Regions from separate parts of the Pseudomonas sp. B19(2017) genome, predicted to be linked through region 1. Evidence: predicted binding sites of a transcription regulator. Region 1 holds the regulator's gene; each other region holds the start of a gene.
The links. The regulator FliA, encoded in region 1, starts transcription of late flagellar genes. The targets are predictions, from matches to a motif close to CTAAAGTTTNNNNNNNNNNNGCCGNTAA.

Region 1 (5,726 bases):
AGATGTTCGACTCGCCCAAGGCCCTGGCGGTTTCCGGCGCGCTGATGATCGTCATGGGCCTGGTGCCGGGCATGCCGCATGTGGCTTTCCTCAGCCTCGGCCTGCTGGCCGGTGGCGGTGCCTACCTGGTGTGGAAGAAGCAGCAGAAAGCCAGGCTGCAGGCGCAGCAAGAGGCGCAGCGCCAGCAGGACCTGCTGCCCTCGCCGCAGCGTGCACTGGAGACCAAGGAACTGGGCTGGGACGACGTCACGCCCATCGACATGATCGGCCTTGAGGTTGGCTACCGGCTGATTCCGCTGGTCGATCGCAACCAGGGCGGCCAATTGCTGGCGCGGATCAAGGGCGTGCGCAAGAAACTGTCGCAAGACCTGGGCTTCCTCATGCCCACCGTGCACATCCGCGACAACCTCGACCTGCAGCCCAGCGCCTATCGCCTGACCTTGATGGGGGTGATCCTGGCCGAGGCCGAGATCTACCCGGATCGTGAGCTGGCCATCAACCCGGGGCAGGTGTTCGGCACCCTCAACGGCATTGCCGCACGCGACCCGGCGTTTGGCCTGGAGGCGGTGTGGATCGACGTTGGCCAGCGTTCCCAGGCGCAGTCGCTGGGCTACACCGTGGTCGACGCCAGCACCGTGGTGGCCACCCACCTCAACCAGATCCTGCAGAAGCACTGCCACGAGCTGATCGGCCACGAAGAGGTCCAGCAACTGTTGCAGGTGCTGGCCAAGGCATCGCCTAAACTTGCAGAGGAGCTGGTGCCAGGTGTCATTTCCTTGTCGGGCCTGCTGAAGGTGCTGCAAGCGTTGTTGTCGGAACAGGTGCCAGTGCGCGATATTCGCAGTATCGCCGAGGCGATCGCGAACAACGCCGGCAAGAGTCAAGATACCGCCGCGCTGGTGGCCGCAGTGCGCGTCGGATTGTGTCGCGCCATCGTGCAAAGCATTGTCGGCGTTGAGTCGGAGCTGCCAGTGATTACCCTGGAGCCAAGGTTGGAACAGATTTTGCTGAATAGTCTGCAAAGGGCCGGGCAAGGTCAGGAAGACGGTGTTCTTCTGGAACCGAGCATGGCCGAGAAGCTGCAGCGTTCGTTGATCGAAGCGGCCCAGCGCCAGGAAATGCAGGGCCAGCCGGCCATCCTGCTGGTCGCCGGCCCGATCCGCGCCATGCTGTCGCGTTTCGGTCGCCTGGCTGTACCGAATTTGCATGTTCTGGCGTATCAGGAAATACCTGACAACAAGCAAGTCACCATCGTTGCCACCGTGGGCCCTAACGGCTGAGGTAGTGGATAATGCAAGTTAAGCGATTTTTCGCCGCCGATATGCGTCAGGCCATGAAGCTGGTCCGCGATGAGCTGGGCGCCGATGCCGCGATCATCGGCAACCGCCGCATCGCCGGCGGTGTCGAACTGACGGCTGCGCTGGACTACAAGCTGTCCGCCCTGGCCCCGCGTGTGCCCAATGCCGAGCTGGAAGAAGAGCTGCGCAAGACCCATACGCGCATCGCCACTGCCCAGGCCGAACTGGGCCACCGCCAGGACAGCAGTGACAACAACCGCCAATTGTTCGCCGGGCAATCGCTGACCGCCGCCGAGCCATTGATCGAACCGCACGTCGATGCGCCCGAGGCCGTTGCGCCAGCCCCTGCCTCGGCACCGGTCGACCCACGCCTGTTCGATGCCATGCGCTCCGAGCTGTCGGGCCTGCGCGAGCTGCTGGAAGTGCAGCTCGGTTCGCTGGCCTGGAATCAGCTGCAGGGCAGCAAGCCGCAGCAGGCCACGGTCTGGCGCCGCCTGCAGCGCATCGGCCTGTCCGGGCCGATCGCCCGCGAGCTGCTTGACCTGACCGCCGAGATCGACGAGCCACGTCAGGCCTGGCGCATGCTGCTGGCGCACCTGGCGCGGATGATCGAAATTCCCGAGATCGAGCCGATCGAAGAGGGCGGGGTGATCGCCATGGTCGGCCCGGCCGGCATGGGCAAGACCACCACCCTGGCCAAGCTGGCCGCCCGCTACGTGCTCAAGTACGGCGCGCAGAACCTGGCGCTGGTGAGCATGGACAGCTTCCGCATCGGCGCCCAGGAACAGCTCAAGACGCTGGGCCGTATCCTCAACGTGCCGGTGACCTATGTCGACCCGGGCCAGTCGTTGGCCGCGGCGCTGGAGCCGCTGTTGCGCAAGCGCGTGGTGCTGATCGATACCGCCGGCCTGCAAGCCAGCGACCCGGCCCTGCGCCTGCAACTGGAAACCCTGGCCGGGCGGGGCATTGCCGCCAAGAACTACCTGGTGCTGGCCACCACCAGCCAGAAGCAGGTGCTGACTGCCGCCTACCACAGCTACAAGCGCTGCGGCCTGGCCGGTTGCATCCTGACCAAACTCGATGAAACGGCGAGCCTTGGCGACGTGCTGAGCCTTGCCATCAGTCACGAACTGCCAGTGGCCTACCTGACCGATGGGCCGCGCATTCCTGACGACCTGCACCTGCCTCGCGGGCACCAGCTGGTTACCCGCGCGGTCAATGTGCAGCAGCAGGACGAGCCCAGCGAAGAGGCCATGGCCGACATGTTCGCTGATCTCTATCACAACCCACGGCGAGCGGGTTGATGATGAAGCGTGTGCAAGGTAGCTATGCCAAAGGGTACGCAGAATTGCCCTACGTGTGGCCTGAGTCCCAGCGAGACAAGGTAAAGAACAGACATGGGTAGCATGCATCCCGTACAGGTGATCGCCGTGACCGGTGGCAAAGGTGGCGTCGGCAAGACTAACGTTTCAGTGAACCTGTCCCTGGCGCTGGCCGAGCTTGGTCGCAGGGTCATGCTGCTTGACGCCGACCTGGGCCTGGCCAATGTCGACGTGCTGCTGGGGCTGACCCCCAAGCGGACGCTGGCCGATGTCATCGAAGGGCGCTGCGAGCTGCGCGACGTGATGTTGCAGGGGCCGGGCGGGGTGCGCATCGTGCCGGCGGCCTCGGGCACGCAGAGCATGGTGCACCTGGCCCCGGCCCAGCATGCCGGGTTGATCCAGGCCTTCAGCGAAGTCGGCGACAACCTGGACGTGCTGGTGATCGACACCGCGGCCGGTATCGGTGACTCGGTGGTCAGCTTCGTCCGCGCCGCCCAGGAAGTGCTGCTGGTGGTGTGCGACGAACCCACCTCTATCACCGATGCCTACGCCCTGATCAAGCTGCTTAACCGCGACTACGGCATGAACCGCTTCCGTGTGCTGGCCAACATGGCACAAAGCCCGCAGGAAGGGCGCAACCTGTTCGCCAAGCTGACCAAGGTCACCGACCGCTTCCTCGACGTTGCCCTGCAGTACGTGGGCGCCGTGCCGTATGACGAGTGCGTGCGCAAGGCAGTGCAGAAGCAGCGCGCGGTTTACGAAGCCTTCCCTCGCTCCAAGTGCGCGCTGGCATTCAAGGCGATTGCCCAGAAGGTCGACAGCTGGCCGCTGCCGGCCAACCCGCGCGGTCATCTGGAGTTCTTTGTCGAGCGCCTGGTGCAACCCACCAGCGCGGGACCTGTGTTATGAATGCCAGCGGTTTCAAGATGTATAGCCGCGCGTCGAAAGACGCCCAGTACGAGCTGATCGAGCGTTACGCCCCGCTGGTCAAGCGCATCGCCTACCACTTGCTGGCGCGGCTGCCGGCCAACGTGCAGGTCGAGGACTTGATCCAGGCCGGCATGATCGGCCTGCTGGAAGTGGCCAACAAGTATGACGCCAGCAAGGGCGCCAGCTTTGAAACCTACGCCGGCATCCGCATTCGCGGGGCCATGCTCGATGAAGTGCGCAAGGGTGACTGGGCGCCGCGTTCGGTGCACCGCAACACGCGCATGGTCAGTGACGCGATGCGTGCCGTGGAGGCCAGAACCGGTCGCGACGCTAAAGATCATGAAGTTGCTGCCGAACTCCAATTGAGTCTCGATGATTACTACGGGATCTTGAACGATACCCTGGGCAGCCGCCTGTTCAGTTTCGACGACCTGCTGCAGGACGGCGAGCACGAAGGGCTGCATGAGGACGGCGCCAGCGGCCAGGTCGAGCCTGCGCGTGGCCTGGAGGACGAGCGCTTCCAGGTTGCCCTGACCGAGGCCATCGCCAACCTGCCGGAGCGTGAACGCCTGGTGCTGGCGCTGTACTACGACGAAGAGCTGAACCTCAAGGAAATCGGTGAGGTGCTTGGGGTCAGCGAGTCGCGGGTCAGCCAGTTGCACAGCCAGTGTGCCGCGCGCCTGCGCAGCCGCCTGGGGGAATGGCGGGCGCGTTGAGCCCGCTGGCATTGCCGTCTTTTTCCACGTGCGTTTTCCATGTTGCACCGAATTGATTGAATGCGCGCTCGGGACCGAGCGCGTTTGAGACTGCTTGGAGGTCTACTTGAACAAAGATATGAAAATCCTCATCGTTGACGACTTTTCGACGATGCGGCGGATCATCAAGAACCTGTTGCGTGACCTGGGCTTCACCAACACCGAAGAAGCCGATGATGGCACCACGGCGCTGCCGATGCTGGAAAACGGCCACTTTGATTTCCTCGTGACCGACTGGAACATGCCCGGCATGTCCGGCATCGACCTGCTGCGTAAAGTGCGTGCCAGCGACAAGCTGAAAACCATGCCGGTCCTGATGGTGACGGCCGAGGCCAAGCGCGACCAGATCATCGAAGCGGCCCAGGCCGGGGTCAACGGCTATGTGGTCAAGCCGTTCACCGCCCAGGTGCTCAAAGAAAAGATCGAGAAGATCTTCGAACGCGTCAACGGCTGAGTCACGTCAGGGGGGCGCGCCATGGATTCATCACAAACGTCTTTGGGCGAGTTCGAATCGACCCTGAAGAAGCATGCCCAGGAGCTGGTTGAGAGCCTGGAGCGAGGCCGTTTCGGCGAGGCGGTGCAGCTGATTCACGAGCTGAACCAGACCCGCGACCGCGGCCTGTACCAGGAAGTCGGCAAGCTGACCCGCGAGCTGCACAGTGCCATCGTCAGTTTCCAGATCGACCCGACCATGCCGCAGGCCGAGGAGGTGTCGCAGATAACCGACGCCACCGAGCGCCTGTCGTATGTGGTCAGGCTTACCGAGGGCGCGGCCAACCGCACCATGGACCTGGTCGAGGAAAGCACCCCGGTGCTCAACGAGCTGGCCAGCGAGGCCAAGGCCCTGAGCGCCGACTGGCAGCGCTTCATGCGCCGCGAAGTCGCTGCGCCGGAGTTCCGTGAGCTGGTCAAGCGCGTCGACAGTTTCCTGACGCACAGTGCCGAAGGTAACCGCAAGGTCGCCGGCCACCTCAACGACATTCTGCTGGCTCAGGACTATCAGGACCTGACCGGCCAGGTGATCAAGCGCGTCACCAACCTGGTCACCGAGGTGGAAAGCAACCTGCTCAAACTGGTGCTGATGGCCAGCCAGGTCGACCGCTTTGCCGGTATCCAGCATGACCACGATCAACTGCGTGCAGAAAAAGATCGAGAAAAACATCCGACTCGGGGTGAAGGTCCGCAGATTCATGCCGATAAGCGTGAAGACGTCGTGTCCGGTCAGGACGATGTCGATGATCTGCTGTCCAGCCTTGGTTTTTAAGGAGCACGTTTGATGAGCTTCGGCGCCGATGAAGAAATCCTCCAGGATTTCCTGGTAGAAGCCGGCGAAATTCTTGAGCAACTGTCCGAGCAACTGGTCGAGCTGGAAAGCCGGCCCGACGATGCCGACCTGCTCAATGCGATCTTTCGCGGTTTCC
Region 2 (5,726 bases), on a different contig from region 1:
ATGCTGTTGCCGCAGATCGGCGATTTGCCTTTCGGCACCCATTGCTCGAGAAACGCAATGGTCTGCGCCTCGGCTTCGGCCATGTCGACCTTGCTCTCGCGTACGCGCTGGGTCAGGCCAGAGGCACCATGGGTGCGGGTGTTCCACTCGTCCATGCGCGCCAGCACTTCGTCACTGTGATGGATGGCGATCACCGGCCCTTCGGCCAGGGTGTTCAGCTCGCTGTCGGTGACGATGGTGGCCATCTCGATGATGACGTCGCTGTCCGGATCCAGGCCAGTCATTTCCAGGTCGATCCAGATCAGGTTCTGTGGGTTTTGCATGCGGGGGCTCCTCGTATAGGCCGTCATAGTAGCGTAGTGGCCAAGGCGCGCCCATTCACGGCACGCAGGTAGGCGAAATGGTCCGGCGCCTGGCGTGCTAAACTGCCTGCCGTTTTCAACCCGCCCCTTGCACGGAACCTTCATGGCCAAACGCCAGCTCAATCGCCGCCAGAACTGGCGCATCGAAAAAATCCAGAACGAGCGCGCCGCGCGTGCGGCCAAACGCGAACAGCACGTACTGCAGGAACTGGAGGGTGGCGACCTGGGGCCGGAGCAGCTGGGCCTGGTGATTGCGCACTTCGGTGTGCAGGTAGAAGTGGAAGCCCAGGACGGCGAGGCCGCGGGCCAGGTATTCCGCTGCCACTTGCGCGCCAACCTGCCGGCGCTGGTTACCGGCGACCGCGTGGTCTGGCGGGCGGGCAACCAGGGCATTGGCGTGATCGTCGCGCAGATGCCGCGCAGCACCGAGCTGTGCCGGCCGAACAACCACGGCCAGCTGAAGCCGGTGGCAGCCAACGTCGACCTGATCGTGATCGTCTTCGCCCCCGCGCCCGAACCGCACCCCAACCTGATCGACCGTTACCTGGTGGCCGCAGAGCACGCTGGCATTCGCCCCCTGTTGCTGCTGAACAAGGCCGACCTGATCAACGACGAGAACGGCCCGGGCCTGCATGCGCTGCTGGAGGTCTATCGCGAGCTGGGCTACCCGCTGCTGGAGGTTTCGGCGCACCACGGAGACGGCATGCAACGCCTGCAGCAGATGCTCGACGGCCACATCAGCGTGTTCGTCGGCCAGTCGGGGGTGGGCAAGTCGTCGCTGGTCAACAGCCTGCTGCCGGACGCCGGCACCCGTGTCGGCGACCTTTCGGAATGGTCTGGCCAGGGTACCCACACCACCACCACCGCGCGGCTGTACCACTTCCCCAATGGTGGCGACCTGATCGACTCGCCGGGCATCCGCGAGTTCGGCCTGGGTCACGTCAGCCGCAGTGATGTGGAGGATGGCTTCATCGAGTTCCGCGACCTGTTCGGCACCTGCCGCTTCCGCGACTGCAAGCATGATCGCGAACCGGGCTGTGCACTGCTCAAGGCGCTGGACGAGGGGCGCATCAAGCCGCAACGGATGAACAGCTACCGCTCGATCATCGCCAGCTTGCCAGAAGACGCTTACTGACCTGCCCGCTCCCGCAGGTACTGCACAAGGCTCAAGGGCCACGCCAATCCTGTGGGAGCGGGCGTGCCCGCGAAGCAGGCAGCACGGTGGTTGGCACGGGCTTCGCCCGTGTTCGCGGGCAAGCCCGCTCCCACAGGTTCCGCGCTTGCTTCAGCTACAGCGCGATCCTGTAGGGTTTACTGTTCCTTGGTCTCATACATCTTCAACGCCCCCTCTTCGAAGATGTTCAGCTTCTGGCGCAGTTCACGCGGCTGCATGGGTGCCTGCTCGGTCCCCGCTGGCGCATCCGGTGCCGCAGCGGCCGGAGGTGCAGGCTCGGCAGGCGGTGCCTCCGGCGTACCCTGCTCACCCTCGATGTTGCGCTGGGCCTTCTTGGTCAGCACGATGATATCGATGCGCCGGTTGACCGGGTTGAACGGGTTCTTGCGGTCGAACAGCGACGACGAGGCATAACCCACCACCCGTGCCACTTGGCCGTCCGGGTAGCCACCGGCCACCAGCGCACGGCGCGCGGCGTTGGCGCGGTTGGCCGACAGCTCCCAATTGCCGAACTCGCCACTGCCGGCATACGGCTTGGCGTCGGTGTGGCCACTGATGCTGATCTTGTTCGGCACGGCCTTGATGGTGTCGGCCATGGCCAGCAGGATGTCCTCGAAGTACGGCTGCAGGCGCGCACTGCCAATGTCGAACATCGGCCGGTTCTCGGCATCCATGATCTGGATGCGCAGGCCGTCCTGGGTGATCTCGAACAGGATCTGGTCCTTGAACTTCTGCAGCTGCGGGTTCTCTTCCACCTTGTTCTGCAGTTCCTGCAGTAGCAACTCCAGGCGCTCGCGCTCGACCTGCTCGGCCATTGTCTCCACCTGGTCCTTGTCCAGCTGGATGCTGGTATCAGGCGTCGGCTCGGACTTGGCTTCGGGGTTGATGGTCTTTTCCGGCGCCAGCTGGGGCGAGCCGCCCAGGTCGATGACGTAGGGCGTGCCGCTTTCCGAAAAGCCTATCGGGTCTTTGAAATAGCCGGCAATGGCGATCTTCTGCTCCGGCGTGGCCGTGGACAAAAGCCACAGCACCAGGAAGAACGCCATCATCGCCGTGGCGAAGTCGGCGAAGGCGATTTTCCAGGCGCCGCCGTGGTGGCCGCCGCCAAAGCGCTTTACGCGCTTGACGATGATGGGCTGATTGTTCTCCATGACTCAGCGACCGCGAACCGCTTGTTCCAGCTCGGCGAAGCTTGGACGGTGCTTGGGGTACAGCACCTTGCGCCCGAACTCGACCGCCAGCGAAGGCGGCATGCCCGAGGCCGAGGCCACCAGCGACGCCTTGATCGATTCGTAGAGGTTCAGCTCTTCCTTGGCATCGTGCTCCAGGCACTTGGCCAACGGGCCGAAGAAGCCGTAGGCCGCCAGAATACCGAAGAAGGTACCCACCAGTGCCGCACCCACATGGAGGCCGATGGAAGCCTGGTCACCATCGCCGAGCGAGGCCATGGTCACCACGATACCCAGTACCGCCGCAACGATACCGAAGCCGGGCATGCCGTCGGCGATGCCGGTCACAGCATGGGAGGGATGCTCCAGCTCTTCCTTCATGCTCAGCAGTTCCATGTCGAACAGGCCCTCGAGCTCGTGCGGGGCCATGTTGCCGGTGGACATGATGCGCAGGTAGTCGCAGACGAACGCGGTCATGCGCTCATCGGCCAGCACCGTCGGGTACTTGGCGAAGATCGGGCTGGCGGCGGCATCCTCGATGTCGGCCTCGATGGCCATCATGCCTTCACGACGGCTTTTGTTGAGGATCTCGTACACCAGGCCCAGCACTTCCAGGTAGAACGCGTGAGTGAAGCGCGAGCCGAACATCTTCATCGACTTCTTGATGACGTGCATGGTCATGTGGCCAGGGTTGGCCTGCAGGAATGCACCAAAGGCCGCACCGCCAATGATCAGTACTTCGAACGGCTGGATCAGCGCTGCGATCTTGCCGTGGGAGAGCACGTATCCGCCGAGCACGCTCGCGAATACGACGATGATGCCGATAATTTTAGCCATAGGTTCAAAGCACTTGCTGTCGTGGTCAGGGGAAGAGGCGGGAGCTTTAAAACTCTTCTTCTACTTATCGGCAGAACTGCGCCAGACTATAGCCACTCATTGCGAAAAGCCAGTTCGGACTGATGTCAAAATGCCAATTGAAACCAAGGTGCCCGCTCAGGCTCCACGTACGCTAGAGGCCTGGGTAAAGCTGCTCGAGAGCGTTCGCATCCCCGTGCCGAAGCACAGCTACGACCGGGTCATGGCCGCCATCCACGATAGCCGCCGCTCGCTTCGCGATATCGCCGAACTGATGCAGGATAGCCCGGCGCTGGTGCTGTCGGTGATGCGCGAAGCCAATCACCCCACCAATGCCAGCCTGGCCGAGCCTGCCGAAAGCCTGGAAGTCGCCCTCAACCGCCTGGGCCTGGAGCGCAGCGAACAGCTGCTCAAACGCCTGCCAGCGGTGCCCGTCGAAGAGATCCCGCCGGTACTGTGCCAGTTCCAGCTGATCAGCCAGCACGCCTCGCAGCAAGCCAGCGGCCTGTTCGCCAGCCGCCTGGCACGGCTGTGGCAGGAGATCCACTGGGGCAGCCTGCTGTTCCTGTCACCGCTCTGGCCGCTGGCGCTGGCCTACCCCAAGCTGCTCGATACCTGGGAGCTGCGGGTTATCCACAAGGGCGAAGACGCCGCCCATGTCGAGGAAGAACTGTTTGGCGTGCGCATCCTGGAACTGTGCCAGACCATGGCAGAGTACTGGCGCCTGCCACAATGGGTGACCCAGGGTTACCGCCTGTTGCTGGAAGAACGCGAACAACTGGCGCAGGTGCTGAATATCGCCCGCGACCAGGACCTGCTCAGCCAGCAACACCGCCTGGACGCCGAACCTGGTCTGCGTCGCTGGTTCAACCAGCCGGCCAACACCGTGCTGCTGGCCAACAACCTGGCCCTGGCGGCACAGGTGGGCTGGGACAACCCCCACCTGCTGCGCTGGCAGTTGCTGACCGCACTGTACCTGCAGACCTCGCTGGAAGACGTGCAGCAACAGGTGCACCAGCAAGCTGCCGCCAGCGCCCGCCGCCATGCCCAGCATGCCCTGTTCCATCCGGCCGAAGCGCTGATCTGGCCCTGGCATCAGCGTCGCCCGCACCCGGACATGCTGGCGCCGCCACCGCCCACCAGCGACGAACTGGCGCGCTGGCGCAAGCTGTGCCAGGACCTTCTGGCCCAGCCCAGCCCGTTCACCAACAGCGTGCACCTGGCCACGCAGGTTATCGAAGCCCTGCTGGCCTCTGGCATGCAGCGCATCCTGCTGCTGAGCCTGGACAAGGCCAACGACCAGCTGCGCGTGCAGCAGATGGCCGGCCTGCCCAAGGAAGCCGGCGCGCTGGTGCTGCCGGTGACGCAGAACAAACTGCTGCAGAAGCTGCTGGGCCAGGCCGGGCAATTGCGCATCACCCCGGAAAACCACAGCCAGTTCTCGGCCCTGCTGCCGGCCCCGCTGCGTGCCTTGTTCCACAGCGAGCACGTACTGCTGCGCTCGCTGGCGGTGAACGGGCAGGTGCTGATGCTGATGGTGGCTGACCAAGGCGGCCGGCCGCTGGCCGATGTCAGCGTGCAAGCCTTCGGCAAGACCGCGCAGTGCACCGAACGGGCGCTGTCGGTGTTTGCCAACCGCAAGGCCTGAGCCTTGCGCTACAATCGCCCCTCTTTCCACATTGGAGACCGTGGATGACTGACTTTTCCGGCCTGCCCCTGGTGATCGAAGCCGCGGACCTGCTGCAACGCCTGGATTCGCCACAGCTGATCCTGGTCGACCTGAGCAGCGCCAACCGCTATGTCAGCGGGCATATCCCCGGGGCACGCTTCGTCGAAGGCAAGCGTACCCAGCTTGGCCAGCCACCCGCGCCCGGCCTGCTGCCGGCCCTTGGCGAGCTGGAAAAACTGTTCAGCGAACTCGGCCACCGCGACGATGCCGTGTATGTAGTGTATGACGATGAAGGCGGCGGCTGGGCCGGGCGCTTCATCTGGCTGCTCGACGTGATCGGCCACCAGCGCTACCACTACCTCAATGGCGGCATCCAGGCCTGGCCGGCCGACAAGCTCTCCACCGAAGTGCCAGCCAATGGCAATACGCCGGTGCACCTGCGCATCGACAGCGCCCCTACCGCCACCCGCGAGTACCTGCAAAGCCGCCTGGGCGCC
Region 3 (5,726 bases), on a different contig from region 1:
GTCGGTCAATGCCGCGCTGAGCAACCTCGACGAGAACGCTGTGGGTAACGTGCGGCTGGTGCGCCTGTCGGCAGAAGAGCTGACCCAGGCGCTGAATGGGGTGCGGCCGTTCCGCCGGCTGGAAGGCATCGACCTGAAGAGCTACGCGTTCGGTACGGTGTTCGTCGACCCGCCGCGGGCGGGCATGGACCCGGATACCTGCGAGTTGACCCGGCGTTTCGAGCGGATCCTGTACATCTCGTGCAACCCGGAGACGCTGGCGGCGAACATTGCCCAGTTGCAGGACACCCACCGCATCGAGCGGTGTGCGTTGTTTGACCAGTTCCCGTATACCCACCATATGGAGAGTGGGGTGCTGCTGGTTCGGCGTTGACCTTCAGATCGCCGGGGCTGCTTTGCAGCCCCGAGGTCCAACTCAGAAGTCGAAGAACACCGTCTCCCCTTCCCCCTGAATACGGATATCGAAACGATACGCCGTCTTCCCGTCCACCTCGCAACGCTTGGCCACCAGAGTCTCGCGTCGCTGCGGCTGCTCGATCAGGTTGAGCACCGGGCACTTGGCATTGGCCTCGGCCTCGTCATCGAAGTACAGCCGCGTGTGCAGGTGGATGTTGATCCCCCGGGCAAACAGGCTGATGTTGATGTGCGGTGCCATCGGCAAGCCTGCAGCGTTATTCACCACACCCGGCTTGACCGTGTGCAGGGTCCATTCGCCGGCATCGAAGGTGGTGGCGGTGCGGCCGAAGCTGTTGAAGGCGTTTTCCAGGTTGTAGGCATCCTGGTACTCGCCGTTGGCATCGGCTTGCCACACTTCCAGGAACGAGTCACGCACCAGGTGGCCATTACCGTCATACACCTGGCCGATCAGCAAAATGTGCTCGCCTGGCGCATCTGGCTTGGCCAGGCGGTTCCAGATTTCCTGATCGCGGGTCGGGTTGCCGGCAGCCTCCAGGGCCAGGCCGATGTGCACGTAGGGGCCGGCAGTCTGCGAAGGGGTTTCCGGCAGCAGTTCGATTGGCATGGCGGGGTCCTCAGCAGTTTTCGAAGTGGGTCTTGCGCTGGCCGCGCAGCACGATGTCGAAGCGGTAGGCCAGGCAGTCCATCGGGTTGGCGTTGCTCATGTCGAGCTTGGCGATCAACTGCTGCACGGCTTGCGGGTTGGCGATCGACTTGACGATCGGGCACATCGGGATCAGCGGGTCACCCTCGAAGTACAGCTGGGTGATCAGCTTGGTGGCGATCGACGGGCCGCTGATGGCGAAGTGGATGTGCGCCGGGCGCCAGTCGTTCGGGCCGTTGCGCCATGGGTACGGGCCCGGCTTGATGGTGCGGAAGCTGTAGTAGCCGTCACGGTCGGTCAGGCAGCGGCCGACGCCACCGAAGTTCGGATCCAGAGGTGCCAGGTAGCGGTCGTTCTTGTGGCGGTAGCGGCCCCCGGCGTTGGCTTGCCACATTTCTACCAGGGTGTTCGGCACAGGCTTGCCGTACTGGTCGACCACACGGCCGGCGACGATGATGCGCTCGCCGATCGGCAAGCCACCGTTGTTGAAGTTCAGCAGCAGGTCATGGTCGTGGGCGCCGAAACCCAGGTGGGAAAAGTCCGGGCCAGTGGTTTCGCTGATCGACTGCGGGATGCTGACCAGTGCCTGGCGTGGCGAGCGGGCAATGGACGTCTTGTAGTCAGGCGTAAGGGCTTTCGGGTGCCAGTTGCGATCACGGATCACGAAGCGGCTGTTGTCCTGGGCGGGCATGCCGGTTTCCTCTCTTGGAATTATGGAAATGCGAGGGGGGCTTCTTCGAAACCCTGCCGCGGGCAAGCCCGCTCCCACATGAAGTTTCGGACAGGTAGCGGGCGATGAATATTGAAATCAGGCGTTTCAAACATAACCATCTGGTTATGGATAAACACCTTGGCCTGACATTCGCCGCTGACGTGGACTAATCTTGTCTTTTTGTTTCACGCTCCGGAGAGCATTCATGGATTGGCGAAAAGGCCGACGCAGCGACAATGTGGTCGATGCCCGAGGCGAAGGTGGTGGCGGCGGCATGCGCTTCGGCGGCGGCAAGGGGCTGGGGCTTGGAGCGGTGCTGCTGATCGTCGGCATCGGCTGGCTCACCGGCCAGGACCCGTTGCAGATTCTTGGCCAGCTCGCCGGCCAGATGGAACAGCAACAACAGCAGGCGCCCAGCAGCGTGGGTGGCAAGGCCCCGCCGGCCAACGACCAGCAGGCCGAATTCGTCGCCTCGATCCTGGGCGACACCGAAGACACCTGGAAAGCTCTGTTCGCCGAAGGCGGCAAACAGTACCGCGACCCCAAACTGGTGCTGTTCAGCGGCCAGGTCAATTCGGCCTGCGGCTTTGCTTCGGCGGCGGTGGGGCCGTTCTACTGTCCGGCCGACCAGCGGGTCTACCTGGACATGTCATTCTTCCGCGAAATGGAAACCCGCTTCGCCGCGGCCGGCGACTTTGCCCAGGCCTACGTGATTGCCCATGAAATCGGCCATCACGTGCAGACCCTGCTAGGCGTGTCGGCCAAGGTCGATGCCGCGCGCCGCAGTGGCCAGCGCATGGAAGGCGACAATGGCCTGCTGGTGCGCCAGGAGCTGCAGGCCGACTGCCTGGCCGGGGTATGGGCCTACCAGGCGCAGAAGCGCCTGAACTGGCTGGAGCCAGGTGACGTCGAAGAGGCGCTGAATGCGGCCAATGCCATTGGCGATGACCGCCTGCAGCAGCAAGGCCGCGGGCGCGTGGTACCAGACTCGTTCACCCACGGCACCTCGGCGCAGCGGGTACGCTGGTTCAAGGCCGGGTTTGCCGAAGGTGAGGTGAACCGTTGCGATACTTTCAGTGCGCGCAACCTTTAAATAGCCGCCACAGCCGGCGCAATCCCTGTGGGAGCGGGCATGCCCGCGAAGAATCCAGCGCGGTGGATAGCACCGGCTCCGCCGGTGTTCGCGGGCACGCCCGCTCCCACAAGGACTGCGCTAGCTTTTAGATTCTCCCTCAATTCTGCTTTTTTGCTGAAAAAGCGTTTCAGCTTCCCCCATCACTGCCGATAACCCCTGCACGAATCAGCAGGCATCCAGAACAACAACGCCTGGCGATCGTCGATCAAGCGAGCGAAAAACTTCTGGAGAGCGTGCATGAACAACTGGTTCGCCAACATCAGCGTCAACCTTAAACTCGGCCTGGGCTTCGGCCTGGTACTGATCCTCACCGGCCTGCTAGCCCTGACCGGCTGGACCAGCCTCGGTAGCCTGATCGACCGCAGTAACTGGATGGGCGATATCGGCCAGCTCAACAAGGACCTGACCGACCTGCGCATTGCGCGCCTGCAGTACATGATCGCCAACGGCGACGATGCCGCCGCCGCCAACACCCAGACCAAGCTGGACGCCTTCAGCAAGCAGCAGGCCTACCTGGCCAGCACCTTCAAGAGCCCGGAAAACATCAAGCTGCTGGGTGAACTGGGCGAGACCATCAGCGCCTACAAGGTGTCGCTGAACAAGATGCGCCAGGGCTACGACGCCACCCGCACCGCGCGCGCGGCCATGGACGGCTCGGCCAGCCAGGCCGACCAGGCCATGGACGCCCTCAGCCAGGAAGTGATGGCACGCCCCGAGGCCGACAGCGTGCGCCTGGCCCAGTACCAGCTGGTCAGCAAGGCCCGCCAGCAACTGTTGCAGGTGCGCATCGACGTACGCGGCTACATTGCCGACAACAGCGCCGCCAACGAGCAGGCCGCCCTGCGCCAGCTGGACGGCGCCCTGGCCGAAATCGACAACCTCAAGCGCCAGCTGCCGGCCGAAGACACGCGCCTGCAACAGTTCGAAGGCTCGGTGCTGGCCTACCGTGACGCCGTGCGCCAGTTCCGCGATGCCGTCGCCAATATCAATACTGCGCGCGCCGAAATGACCGTGCAGGGTGCCGATATCGTCAAGCGCAGCGACGCGCTGTACCAGATCCAGCTGCAGCGCCGTGACATCGAGAGCACCCAGGCCCGCAGCCTGCAGACCATCGCCACGCTGCTGGCACTGCTGGTCGGCGTGCTAGCGGCAGTGCTGATCACCCGGCAGATCACCCGCCCGCTGCGCGACACCCTGGCGGCAGTGGAAAAGATCGCCAGCGGCGACCTCACCCAACACCTGCGCGTCACCCGCCGCGACGAACTGGGCATGCTGCAACAAGGCATCGCCCGCATGGGCTCCACGTTGCGCGAGCTGATCAGCGGCATCCGCGACGGCGTCACCCAGATCGCCAGTGCTGCCGAGGAACTGTCGGCGGTGACCGAGCAGACCAGCGCCGGCGCCAACAGCCAGAAAGTCGAGACCGACCAGGTAGCCACCGCCATGCACGAAATGGCCGCTACCGTTCAGGAAGTGGCGCGCAATGCCGAACAGGCCTCGCATGCCGCCACCGGTGCCGATGACGAAGCCCGCGCCGGCGACCGCGTGGTAGGCGAAGCCATTGGCCAGATCGAGCGCCTGGCCGAGGACATGCACCGCTCCACCGAGGCCATGAACCTGCTGCAGCAGGAAAGCCAGAAGATCGGCAGCGTGATGGATGTGATCAAGTCGGTGGCTGAACAGACCAACTTGCTGGCACTGAACGCAGCAATCGAGGCGGCGCGTGCCGGCGAGGCCGGTCGTGGCTTTGCCGTGGTTGCCGACGAAGTACGCGGCCTGGCCCAGCGCACACAGAAATCCACCGAGGAGATCGAAGAGCTGATCGCCAGCCTGCAGCACGGGACCCAGCAAGTGGCTGCGGCCATGCACGGCAGCCGTACCCTGACCGACAGCAGCGTCGAGCTGGCGCGCAAGGCCGGGGCTTCGCTGGAAAGCATCACCAGCACAGTGTCGAGCATCCAGTCGATGAACCAGCAGATTGCCGCAGCGGCCGAGCAGCAAAGTGCGGTGGCGGAGGAAATCAGCCGCAGCATCCTGAATGTGCGCGATGTATCGGAACAGACGGCGGCGGCCAGTGACGAGACGGCGGCGTCCAGCGTGGAGCTGGCGCGCCTTGGTGGGCAGCTGCAGACGCTGGTCAGCCAGTTCCGCGTCTGATCCTGGAATCCGGGGCCGCTTTGCGGCCCATCGCCGGCAAGCCAGGCTCCCACAGGGATAGCACAAGCCTCGGGGCTGCGCCGTACCTGTGGGAGCTGGCTTGCCGGCGATAGGGCCGGCACTGACGAACCGCTTACTTGACGATCATCCCCACACCACGCCCACGCGGATCCGAAGCGGTCTCAAGCTTCGTCCCGTCCACCCGGATCGCCTGGATGTCACCCATCTCCCAACCCTGGTCCTCCAGCACATAACCCATCTTCTTCAGTTCATCGGCCACCGGCCCGGTCAGCGGCGCATAGCTGTCGAAGTAGACGGTGTCCTTGGGCAGCAACTGATGATGCACGCGCTGCGCCGCCACTGCCTTGTCCAGCGGCATACCGTAATCGTACAGGTTGTTCATCACCTGGAAGATCGAGGTAAAGATCCGCGAGCCGCCCGGGGTACCTATGACCAGCTCGACCTTGCCATCGCGGGTCATCAGGCTGGGGCTCATGGACGACAACATGCGCTTGCCCGGCGCGATGGCGTTGGCATCGCCACCCACCACGCCAAAGGCATTCGCCGCCCCCGGCTTGGCGCTGAAATCGTCCATCTCGTCGTTGAGCAGGAAGCCGGCGCCTTTCACCACCACGCCACTGCCGTAATCAAGGTTGAGGGTG

Region 2: a site for FliA is predicted at 3,607-3,634, ahead of motA (flagellar motor stator protein MotA). Genes of this name have one in related genera too.
Region 3: a site for FliA is predicted at 3,033-3,060, ahead of CAF70_RS23315 (methyl-accepting chemotaxis protein). Genes of this name have one in related genera too.

The regions. Positions count from the first base shown of each region.
Region 1 is NZ_NEJR01000018.1:93,483-99,208, forward strand. Features, by position in the region: gene flhA (flagellar biosynthesis protein FlhA) at 1-1,280, shown strand, start outside; gene flhF (flagellar biosynthesis protein FlhF) at 1,292-2,602, shown strand; gene fleN (flagellar synthesis regulator FleN) at 2,696-3,529, shown strand; gene fliA (RNA polymerase sigma factor FliA) at 3,526-4,266, shown strand; gene CAF70_RS21385 (chemotaxis response regulator CheY) at 4,385-4,759, shown strand; gene CAF70_RS21390 (protein phosphatase CheZ) at 4,781-5,569, shown strand; gene CAF70_RS21395 (chemotaxis protein CheA) at 5,582-5,726, shown strand, end outside.
Region 2 is NZ_NEJR01000028.1:14,726-20,451, forward strand. Features, by position in the region: gene orn (oligoribonuclease) at 1-323, opposite strand, end outside; gene rsgA (small ribosomal subunit biogenesis GTPase RsgA) at 466-1,497, shown strand; gene motB (flagellar motor protein MotB) at 1,674-2,687, opposite strand; gene motA (flagellar motor stator protein MotA) at 2,691-3,542, opposite strand; gene CAF70_RS24960 (HDOD domain-containing protein) at 3,673-5,208, shown strand; gene CAF70_RS24965 (rhodanese-like domain-containing protein) at 5,253-5,726, shown strand, end outside.
Region 3 is NZ_NEJR01000022.1:35,770-41,495, forward strand. Features, by position in the region: gene trmA (tRNA (uridine(54)-C5)-methyltransferase TrmA) at 1-373, shown strand, start outside; gene pcaG (protocatechuate 3,4-dioxygenase subunit alpha) at 416-1,021, opposite strand; gene pcaH (protocatechuate 3,4-dioxygenase subunit beta) at 1,032-1,751, opposite strand; gene CAF70_RS23305 (neutral zinc metallopeptidase) at 1,978-2,865, shown strand; gene CAF70_RS23315 (methyl-accepting chemotaxis protein) at 3,280-5,064, shown strand; gene ggt (gamma-glutamyltransferase) at 5,198-5,726, opposite strand, start outside.